DNA from 3 places in the Halomonas sp. XH26 genome. Region 2 is predicted to be linked to each of the others. Evidence: riboswitches for the same ligand, from Rfam matches in the RefSeq annotation. Region 2 holds a riboswitch; each other region holds the start of a gene.
The links. A riboswitch is a leader RNA that binds a small molecule or an ion and turns the genes downstream of it on or off. The one in region 2 is predicted to bind thiamine pyrophosphate.
Positions count from the first base shown of each region.

Region 1: another riboswitch for thiamine pyrophosphate. It lies ahead of tenA (thiaminase II); the one in region 2 lies ahead of thiM (hydroxyethylthiazole kinase).
Region 3: another riboswitch for thiamine pyrophosphate. It lies ahead of J4377_RS12975 (sodium:solute symporter); the one in region 2 lies ahead of thiM (hydroxyethylthiazole kinase).

Region 1 is NZ_CP071889.1:1,016,413-1,019,691, reverse strand. Features, by position in the region: gene J4377_RS04670 (DUF262 domain-containing protein) at 1-1,334, opposite strand, end outside; TPP riboswitch at 1,557-1,715, shown strand; gene tenA (thiaminase II) at 1,794-2,492, shown strand; gene thiC (phosphomethylpyrimidine synthase ThiC) at 2,537-3,279, shown strand, end outside.
Region 2 is NZ_CP071889.1:254,257-257,535, reverse strand. Features, by position in the region: gene gloA (lactoylglutathione lyase) at 1-431, opposite strand, end outside; gene J4377_RS01230 (hypothetical protein) at 676-1,020, shown strand; TPP riboswitch at 1,076-1,171, shown strand; gene thiM (hydroxyethylthiazole kinase) at 1,196-2,005, shown strand; gene thiE (thiamine phosphate synthase) at 1,995-2,609, shown strand; gene J4377_RS01215 (LysR family transcriptional regulator) at 2,606-3,279, shown strand, end outside.
Region 3 is NZ_CP071889.1:2,833,494-2,836,772, reverse strand. Features, by position in the region: gene J4377_RS12985 (hypothetical protein) at 1-638, opposite strand, end outside; gene J4377_RS12980 (peroxidase-related enzyme) at 838-1,419, shown strand; TPP riboswitch at 1,519-1,626, shown strand; gene J4377_RS12975 (sodium:solute symporter) at 1,616-3,004, shown strand; gene corA (magnesium/cobalt transporter CorA) at 3,039-3,279, shown strand, end outside.

The DNA.
Region 1 (3,279 bases), 760 kb from region 2:
AAATTCTCAAGTCGCTCAAGTAGGTAAGTTCTGTTTTTTGATTTTATGTTGTAAACATCTTTTAGTTTAAGGCTTTCAATAACTTCCTTGTTTTTTGGAAAACGTTGTGAGCCCGGTCTTTTAAGTAGCCATTTTTGCAAGGTCAACAAATAATCGTTTTTATCCACTTTTTCGTAAAGCGTCATAAATATTTTATTCAGTGCGTTTGTTGGCAAACCAACAATAAATCTTCTCCAAGCAAAGGATTGTATGAAATCCATAACTTTTATAAATGTGGCTTTGTCAATTACGTTTTCTGAATAGTCTTCATAGACTTTCATTAAAAAGGGATAAGCCACATTTATTTCAAGTCTGTTTATATATTCAAGCTGTAATCTTATTTCTTTGTCCGTCTCGTTCTTTGGATTGAGAAGTTTATTGTAAAACTTAACAAGCGATTTTATTGGCGAAAGATTGGCTTCTAATTCTTGTAAATCAGTTGTTGGAAACTTTGCTTTAAACTCCAAATAAACTTTGCTTTTATTCGGAATTTTGTTGTTTACTAAAGTCAAATAATCTCTTATAAAATCAGAAACTTTGCTTGTATTCAAGGTTTCATCTTTTGCAAGTTTCTCAATGATCTCCCAATAATTGTTATAAATCTTATTTTGCTCTCTGCGATTAAGACCCATTAAAATATAGTTTCTAATCAAGTCTGCTTGTGATAACTCAAGACCTGTCGAGTTTAAACTCTCAAAAATTCTTTGTGGGTCGTCTTTCTCTCGGTCGAGCGAGATTTCAACAAACATCAGTTTTGCAAGTCCTTTCAATACGAACTCCAAATTTTCTTCAGTTATCCGACTATTGAAGTAGTTGAAATTGTCTATCACTTTTGAGAAGTCGCTAAATTCTTCGTCCTTATCACTTCTCAAAAGGTATTTTATGGCTTTGTCGTTATTTTCAGTTGGTCGAAGTTTTAGCTTTTCTTCTTCGGGTGCAAACTTGTTAGTCAGATAGGTTTCAGTAATTTCTGCCTCAAGTCCTTTGTCTCCAATTTCAATTGCCAAACGATAAAGAGCCAAATATATTAATGTCAATGTGGTCAATCTTTGTTGACCGTCTATTACGGTTAACTCCTTGATTCGTGAAGACGTGTAAACATCATCGTGAACATAAACAACGCTACCAATAAAGTGAGCATTCATTTTGCAACTTGTTCCAACTTCCAAAATGTCGTCAAAAAGTTGTTTGCATTGACTTGTCGACCAATCGTAATTTCTCTGATAAACAGGAATTACAAATTGGGTTTTATTTGAAGATAAAAAGTCTTCTACTTTTGTTTCGTTTGCTTTCACTTTCTATTTCCTGTTTTCAGCATATAACAGTGATTATACGCCTCGCTACAAACCCCCAATAAACGCGACGGCACATTCATTGGGGTTTTGTAGCCGCTCAATTTGACTCTACCCTATTGATTCCCAAGAGAGCAAAGCCAATTTTGGCAGTCTATCCGAAATTCGCGTGCTTGCGTGTGCCCCTTGCATCTCTTCTCTCCTCCTCCTAGACTGCTTGGCACTAACTGCTTGACGGGGTGCCGGTGAATCCGGCTGAGATGGCGCAGGGCGTATCCACTTGATACTGCCAAAGCGCTGGTCCCGCTGAACCTGATCCGGCTAATGCGCTGCTCCTATGACGAGCGCGCGGGTACCGGCGTAGGGATCAAGCGATGGCCTCGGCTTAGCTTCACGCCACCTTCTGCGCCATTCCCTCGATCTCAACCGCCCACCTTCCGGATCATCACTACCGGAGGCACCATGGGCTACCGCTTTGCTGATCTTACTAATGCCTGCCATGACGACTGGCGCGCCTATATTGAGCACGATTTTGTCCGCCAGTTGGGTACCGCCGCGCTACCAGAAGCATCGTTTCGCCACTATTTGAAACAGGATTACCTGTTTTTGATTCACTTCGCCCGCGCCTACGCGTTGGCCGCCTATAAAAGCCCTACGCTGGCTGACCTGCGCCAAGCCCATGAAGGTTTAAAAGCCATTGTGGATGTGGAGCTGGGCCTGCACGTTGGCTTTTGCCAGGAGTGGGGGATTTCCGAGCAAGAGCTGGCGGAGCTTCCCGAAGCCAGAGCCACCTTGGCGTATACCCGCTACGTATTAGACACCGGCAATCGCGGCGACCTGCTCGATTTACATGTAGCGCTGGCCCCTTGCCTAGTGGGCTACGGAGAAATTGCCAACTGGCTGAACGCTCAGCCTTCTACCCTACGCGGCAGCCAAAACCCTTTTGATGCTTGGATAGCGATGTACGAAAGCGAGGAGTTTCAGGCCGCCATGCAGGCTGAGCTTGAATGGCTCAACGCCCGCCTGGCCGATGTTACCCCCGCCCGCTTTGCCGAGCTGAGCAAGATCTTCCGCGACGCTACGCGTCTGGAAATCGACTTCTGGCAGATGGGTCTAGATCTGATAGACAGCGATCTAACAGACAAAAGTCTCACCCATTAAGCCAACACAACAACCATAATCAACAACGAAGGAAGACGACCGTCATGACGAAGACTTTAGAAACTAAAACTTTAAAAGCTAAGACCTCAAAAACTGAGACCGTAACAAGTAGAACCAGCCATTTTTTAGCAGAAACCGCCCAAGTCGATGCCGCCGCCATTCAACCGCTGCCCGCCTCGCGCAAGGTGTACGTTGAAGGCTCACGACCCGATATCCGCGTGCCGTTTCGGGAAATCACTCTATCGCCCACTAAAACCAGCAGCATTGATGAAGAGAACCCGCCGCTGCTGGTGTACGACACCTCTGGCCCTTACACCGACCCAGCCGCCAACAACGATTTACGCAAAGGCCTACCCGCCCTGCGCCGCGCCTGGATTGAAGAGCGCAACGATACTGAGTTCCTTGACGGCCCCACCAGTGAGTACGGCAATCGCCGCGCTAACGACCCAACGCTTGCTCAGTTGCGTTTTGATTTAACGCGCACCCCGCGCCGAGCAAAACCAGGTAAGAATGTCACCCAACTGCACTATGCGCGCCAGGGCATTATTACTCCTGAAATGGAATTTATTGCCATCCGCGAGAACCAGCGCCGCCAAACGTTAGGCACCGCTGAAGTGGAGCGTATTCTTGGCCACCAGCACCCTGGCCAGAGCTTTGGTGCAAAATTGCCGGAAGAGATCACGCCGGAATTTGTGCGCGACGAAGTCGCCCGTGGCCGCGCGATCATCCCCAACAATATCAACCACCCAGAATCCGAGCCGATGATTATTGGCCGTAACTTCCTGGT
Region 2 (3,279 bases):
CGCTTGATGAACGTCACCTCATGCTCATCAAACCATGCTTGAGCAGCTTCTAAGTCAGGCACACTAAAGCAGATATGACCAAACCCTTGAGGCTCAGCGTTACCGTCATGATAGGCAAAGTCCTGCTGATCTTCTGTGCCCCAATTATGCGTCAACTCCAGCAAGCCTTTCTGACTGAAGGTCCAGGCAGTGCGTGCTTGAGTATCTTCTGGCACGTTATCGCTGCTTTCGAGATTGGCTAGGAAGTAGAGCGAAAACTGCATCTCTTCGAAATCCAATCGGCGTAGCACCTGCATTCCAAAAACCTTAGAGTAGAACGCTAGCGCACGTTCGGGATCCTTCACCCGCAGCATGGTGTGATTTAAGCGAAACCCTTGGGTTTGCGGCGCTACGGGCGCGACTCCGGAATGTTGTTCGCCTTGAAAACTCATTTTGCTCTCCTGTCGCTAATGCTGATCATTGAATCCATTGAGCCTCACTTACCGCTTACCATGGGGGCTTTAGAGCCATAATACCAGCCCTTACAAGCATGTAGGATTCACTAACGCAGTGTCACATTAAGCACACTGGCAATACTAAACAAAACCCCTACACTTATTATTCATAAACTTTACAAAAAGCAGTTCCCGCAACATGAGCGATGCCCCACCTTTGAGGCGCCCACAGGAGTTTTCCATGACCGCGATTGATATGCCCCTCGGTGACCACATAACGTTAAAGCAGTTAGCCCATGCCATACACAATGGCTTTTCACCGATTGTGGAAGTTGAATCAATGGATGGTATCTATAAGGTTCGCTTCCATCACGCGAACGGTGTTTCTGATTTAACCAGTGCTGAGGGGCATGTCAGCACGTTTTTGGGCACCGGTGAGATTCGCGACACCCTTGGACAGCTGGGCCTCACTCATGGCGTGCTTACGTTTGCCGACCAGTGTGGCGATGAAATGATTGGTGTTGAGGGTAAGGCGATAACGCCTGATGAGATGCTCACCTACGGAACACGCATCTCGTTTCGTTGATATTTGCTCATAGCGCTGCCCAGGCTTTACAGATTGATCTAAGCCAAGGATAGTACCATCACGACAGGGGCGCCCTTGCTTAACGGGCTGAGAAGCACCCTTTGAACCTGAACCGGATAACACCGGCGTAGGGAGTCGTGGTGCAACTGCATCACCTCCCAGCCGGGAGGATATTATGCCTTCACGCCCACTCGGCGATTATCTCCGCGATCTGCGCGCTGCCACACCGCTGGTACATTGCATTACCAACTATGTGGCGATGAATAGCACCGCTAACTTGCTATTGGCGACAGGTGCTTCCCCCGCCATGCTGCATGCTCAAGAAGAAGTGGCGGAGTTCACGGCTATTTCTGGCGCGCTGTCCATTAATATTGGCACCCTCTCTTCCCCTTGGGCTGACGCCATGGCAGTCGCCGCGCGCACTGCTCATGAAAACCATATTCCGTGGGTGCTTGACCCTGTGGCTGTTGGTGCTACCACATTTCGCCTGCGTGTTTGCGAGACGCTGCTGGCTTATCAGCCTAGCGTTATTCGTGGCAACGCCTCAGAAATTCAGGCACTTAACGGACTCGCCAGCCAAGGGCGTGGAGTCGATGCGACTGCTAGCACCCAAGAAGCTACAACCGCAGCCATTGCGTTAGCACAGCAACATCGCTGCGTGGTGGCGGTCACTGGCGAGAGCGATTTCATCACCGATGGCACGGATCATTATCGGCTTAAAGGTGGGCACGCACTCATGCCTCGCGTGACTACCTTGGGCTGCGGATTGAGTGCGCTGGTGGCAAGCTTTGTGGCCGCAAGCCGCGAGCAGCCGCTGGAGGCCAGCTTGGCCGCCTTGGCGTGTTTCAGCATCGCTGGAAGCCGTGCAGGCGAGCAGGCTCAAGGCCCTGGCAGTTTCCAGGTGGCGCTATTGGATGCGCTGTATCAATTATCCCCTGACGACCTTTCGACTCTTGCTCAATGGGAGGCGGTGCATGCCGTTTGATCTTTCACTCTATTTAGTCACCGATGCTGGTCTGTGCGCTGGCATGGGTCTGGAAAAAACCGTTGAAGCTGCTGTGCAGGGCGGCATTACCATGGTGCAGCTACGCGATAAACACGCTAGTGACGAGCACATGATCGCCCAGGCCAAACGTCTCAAAGCGATGTTGGCTGGCAGTGGTGTCCCTCTGATCATTAATGATCGCCTGAACGTGGCGTTCGCCAGCCAAGCGGATGGCTTACATGTCGGGCAAAGCGACACAGCTGTTCAAGCAGCGCGAGCCACTCTTGGCCAACACGCCATTATCGGGCTTTCGATTAACACCCTAGCCCAACTTCAGGAGGCACCTGTCGAATTGCTCAATTACGTCGGTTTAGGGCCCGTGTTTGCAACTGGCAGTAAACAAGACCACGCCCAGCCAATTGGCTTTGATGGGCTGGCACGGCTTGCCAATGCTTGCCAACTTCCCAGTGTCGCGATTGGCGGACTAAAAGCTGAACACATGGCTCAAGTGAAAGCCGCTGGGGCAAACGGTGTTGCGGTTATTTCTGCTATTTGTGGTCAGCCAGACCCCCGCCTGGCTGCACAGGCATTCCACGCGCAATGACCCAGCTCGACCATATCGCGGCGTTTGTAAAGGTCGCTGAGCTGGGTAGCTATACCCGCGCGGCCGAGGCGCTAGACCTTTCTCGCACGCGGGTATCTCGCCAAGTGATGGCGCTTGAAGAGGCATTGGGTGCTCGGCTTATTCAGCGCACCACCCGGCGGCTGCACCTCACTGAAGCGGGAGAACGCTATCTCGTTCGTGCGCAAAGCATTCTGATCGCTTTGGACGAGGCAGCGGCAGAAATCGGCAGTGGCACCAGTACGGTGAGCGGGCAGTTGCGCATCAATGGCCCGATGAGCTTCGGCACACGCTATCTTTCACCGCTGGTTGCACAGTTTATGCAAACGCACCCTGGGCTTGAGGTGCGTTTGGATCTAAACGACCGCCGCGTTGATTTGCTGGAAGAGGGCTACGATGTCGCCATTCGTATTGGCAACCTGCCCGACTCTAGCTTAGTGGCGCGACGGCTCACCCAGTGCCGGATGCTGTTTTGCGCATCACCTGATTACCTCGCCCAGTATGGCACGCCGCTGACTAGTGAAGACTTGGCATCTCACCGCTGCCTTCGCTACCGAAGCGGCCAAAACAGTGGCGATTGGCGGATTGGTCATCAACTACTTAGTATTTCTGGCCCCCTAGAGAGTAATAATGGCGATATGCTGACGCATGC
Region 3 (3,279 bases), 1.5 Mb from region 2:
ATAACGAGAATGGTGGGAGCGGCAGTTGGCGTTTTTGCGTTGTGAGGAACTATGTGAGGAACTAGCAGCGCAAATTCACCTTCTTCGAGATGAAATTCATGCAGCTCACGCAAGCCATCGGGTGTTTCGCACTGAGAGCAGCGGTAGTTATCATCTTCGCCATAAACTAAGCGATGATACATTTTGAAGAGCGTATAAATGGCTAAACCGCCTTTCAAAGCAGGCCAGCGGGCAGGTGTGCTGCGCAGCTTGTCAGAAACGATGATGCCATCGGCTTCTGCGCTGGCGAATACGCTAGCTAGTGGTGCTGAGAGGAGCGACGTGCTAGCGCTTAACGACGTCTCGTGTTCTTGAGGGTTCGAGGAGACCTCGTTAACCACTCGGTGGAAATCATCTAAAGAGGCAAGCGGGAAGTCCTTGTGCTTTAGATCACTTGGCTCGAAGCCGCCGTTTTCCCAGCCATGGATAACTCGGAGGGTGGCACGCGCGTGATGCATAGGCAGGGCAAGAAGGGTGTGCAGCATTACCCGGATATGAAGCTGACGCTCATCGGTGTCGTTTTTAAATGCGCAATAAGGGTCGGCAAAAAGAGTATGCAAGCGCCCAGGCGTATGCTCTTTGGCTTCGGAATAATGCATTTTGGTGTCCCTGTTAATTGCCGTTTGATGTATTTACTGCACGGCTTATAGGTCATTGAATAGTTGAGAGTATGGACAGCGTTAGCCGCGATTGAAAGTCACTTTGTTTAGTGTTTTGTTACCGAATCGCGTTATCCAACAACATAATTGTTTAATCAAAACAAAAATTTAAAGCTCAATCAGGAAGTGAGGTGTAACGATGACTAATCGACTTAGCCGTTTCCGTGTACCAGAAACGCTGGATGAACTGCCTGACGATATTCGTGATGCAATATTAAAAGTGCAAAGCAAGGCGGGATTTGTGCCCAATGTATTCTTAATGCTGGCGCATCGCCCTGAGGAGTTCCGCGCTTTTTTTGCTTATCACGATGCTTTGATGGAGCGTGAATCCGACACGCTGACTAAAGCTGAGAAAGAGATGATTGTTGTGGCTACCAGTGCTCGCAATCGTTGCCTCTATTGTGTTGTTGCCCATGGCGCGCTATTGAGAATTTATAGTAAAAACCCTTTAGTCGCTGACAATGTCGCTATCAATCATCTGGCGGCAGGGCTAAGCGAACGCCATCGAGTAATGCTGGACTTTGCATTGCACTGCGGGATTGAGGTTGGGGAGTTCTCTGCCGCGTGGCAAACAACATTAGAGAAAGTAGGTTTTACGCTAGAGGACTGTTGGGATATTGGCGCCATTGCTGCTTTTTTCGGCATGTCGAATCGGTTAGTGACCATGACGGGTACGCCCCCCAATGAGGAGTTTTATTTGATGGGACGCCTACCGCGTTAGTAGGATAAAGACGCACATCTAGGCGTGACTCGCGGATAAATTTTACTAACGCCCAGCCTTTACTAACGAGCCGCTTTCGCCGAGGATAGCGTCTCCATTCACTGTCGCCAGGGGAGCCCGCAGCTGTTGGGCTGAGAATGCGCACTGCGCAGACCCTGGAACCTGATCCGGTTCATACCGGCGGAGGAAGTGCGACATGCCTTACCTAACGTCAGCCGTACTTGGTGCGGCGCTATTCTGTTTTGCTTTTCTGGGCCTGCGTGCACGTCATGTGCAGGGGTCGCTTGATGACTATGTCACAGCACGAAACTCGCAAACCGCTTCCACACTTGGATTCTCCTTTTTAGCCTCGGGAATGGGCGCCTGGATTCTGTTTGCGCCGCCTGAAATTGGTGCCTTTGTTGGTCCTTTAGCGTTGGCAGGCTATGCCATTGGCTCTGCGCTGCCGTTTATCGTGTTGGGGTTGTACGGACCAAAAATTCGTCGTGCATTGCCAGAAGGCAGAAGCATCGCCGAATTCGCCCACGCTTGTTACGGCAAGGGGGTGCGTCATTGGGTGCTACTGGTATCCGTAGCCTACATGGGCTGTTTTTTAGCAGCGGAACTGACGGCGATAGGTGCTATTACCGCGCTGCTTTCCGATGTACCACCTGCACTAGTGATTATTGGCGTTGCGCTCACTACCTTGGTGTATACGGTGATTGGTGGGTTGCGCGCAAGTCTCGCAACGGATCGCTGGCAGGCATGGCTTTTACTAGCCCTGTTATTAGCCGTAGGTAGCGTTGCGATTTGGCGGCTACCAACCATGCCGAATGACGCAGTCATGCCCTCTATTCCTATTGCAAGTGCGCTCAGTGTTGCCCTGACGCTCGTGATTGCGGTGACCGCCGCCAATCTTTTTCACCAGGGCTATTGGCAGCGTGTATGGGCTGCCCAGGATGACCAGAGCTTAGGTCGTGGCGCTTGGCTAGGCGGCGGTCTGACCGTACTGGTTGTGATGGTGATCGGCGGTGTCGGCATCATGGCCGCCATGAGCGGTGTTGCTTTGGGAGAACCACCTATTCCTTTCTTTGCGCTGTTAACAGATGCGCCTGCCTGGGTGGCATTACCTGCATTGGTGTTGGCAGTCACGCTAGTGACCTCAAGTGTCGATACGCTGCAAAACGGTATAGCGTCTCTGATAGTTGGGCGTGGCGGTGAACAACATGCAGCATCTTTAACGACCGCACGTTGGATAACGGTCGCAATGATGGTGCCGGTGGTATTTATTGCCCTGCAAGGACTGTCAGTGCTGCGACTCTTTTTGATAGCAGACCTACTTTGCGCTGCCATCGTGGTGCCTGTGCTGCTCGGCCTATGGCAACGTATGACGCCAATGGCGGCGATTGGTGGCGGCATGGCTGGGTTAGTAGGGGCAATACTACCGGGATGGCTAAGCCAGGGAAGCATCGCAGCTGGCATCATGGCGGCTACCTTTCCAGGCAGTATCCCAACGTTGGGGCCTTTTCTAGGGGCGTTGCTGGCGTCTATTGTCGTCAGCGTTACAATGGCATATCTGCCTAATCGACGAAGCGTTAGGCCGTAACGTTAAGCCGTGAGCCAACTTAACAGGGACGATCATGATTCGCAGCCTACTAACGACGTCAGAAGGCGATGTGCGCGAAGGCGATGAACGCCTAATCGATGACTGGCAAGCAATGCCCGGCAGCCACCTATGGATAGACATGAAAGGTGAGCCTGAGGAGCGCGAACGCCAGCTATTGGAGCGTTTTGATTGTCATCCAATGGCAATTCAAGATGCCCACAAAGAGCGCCATCCGCCGAAAATTGAAGAGTTTGAGCACCATACCCTGATTATTT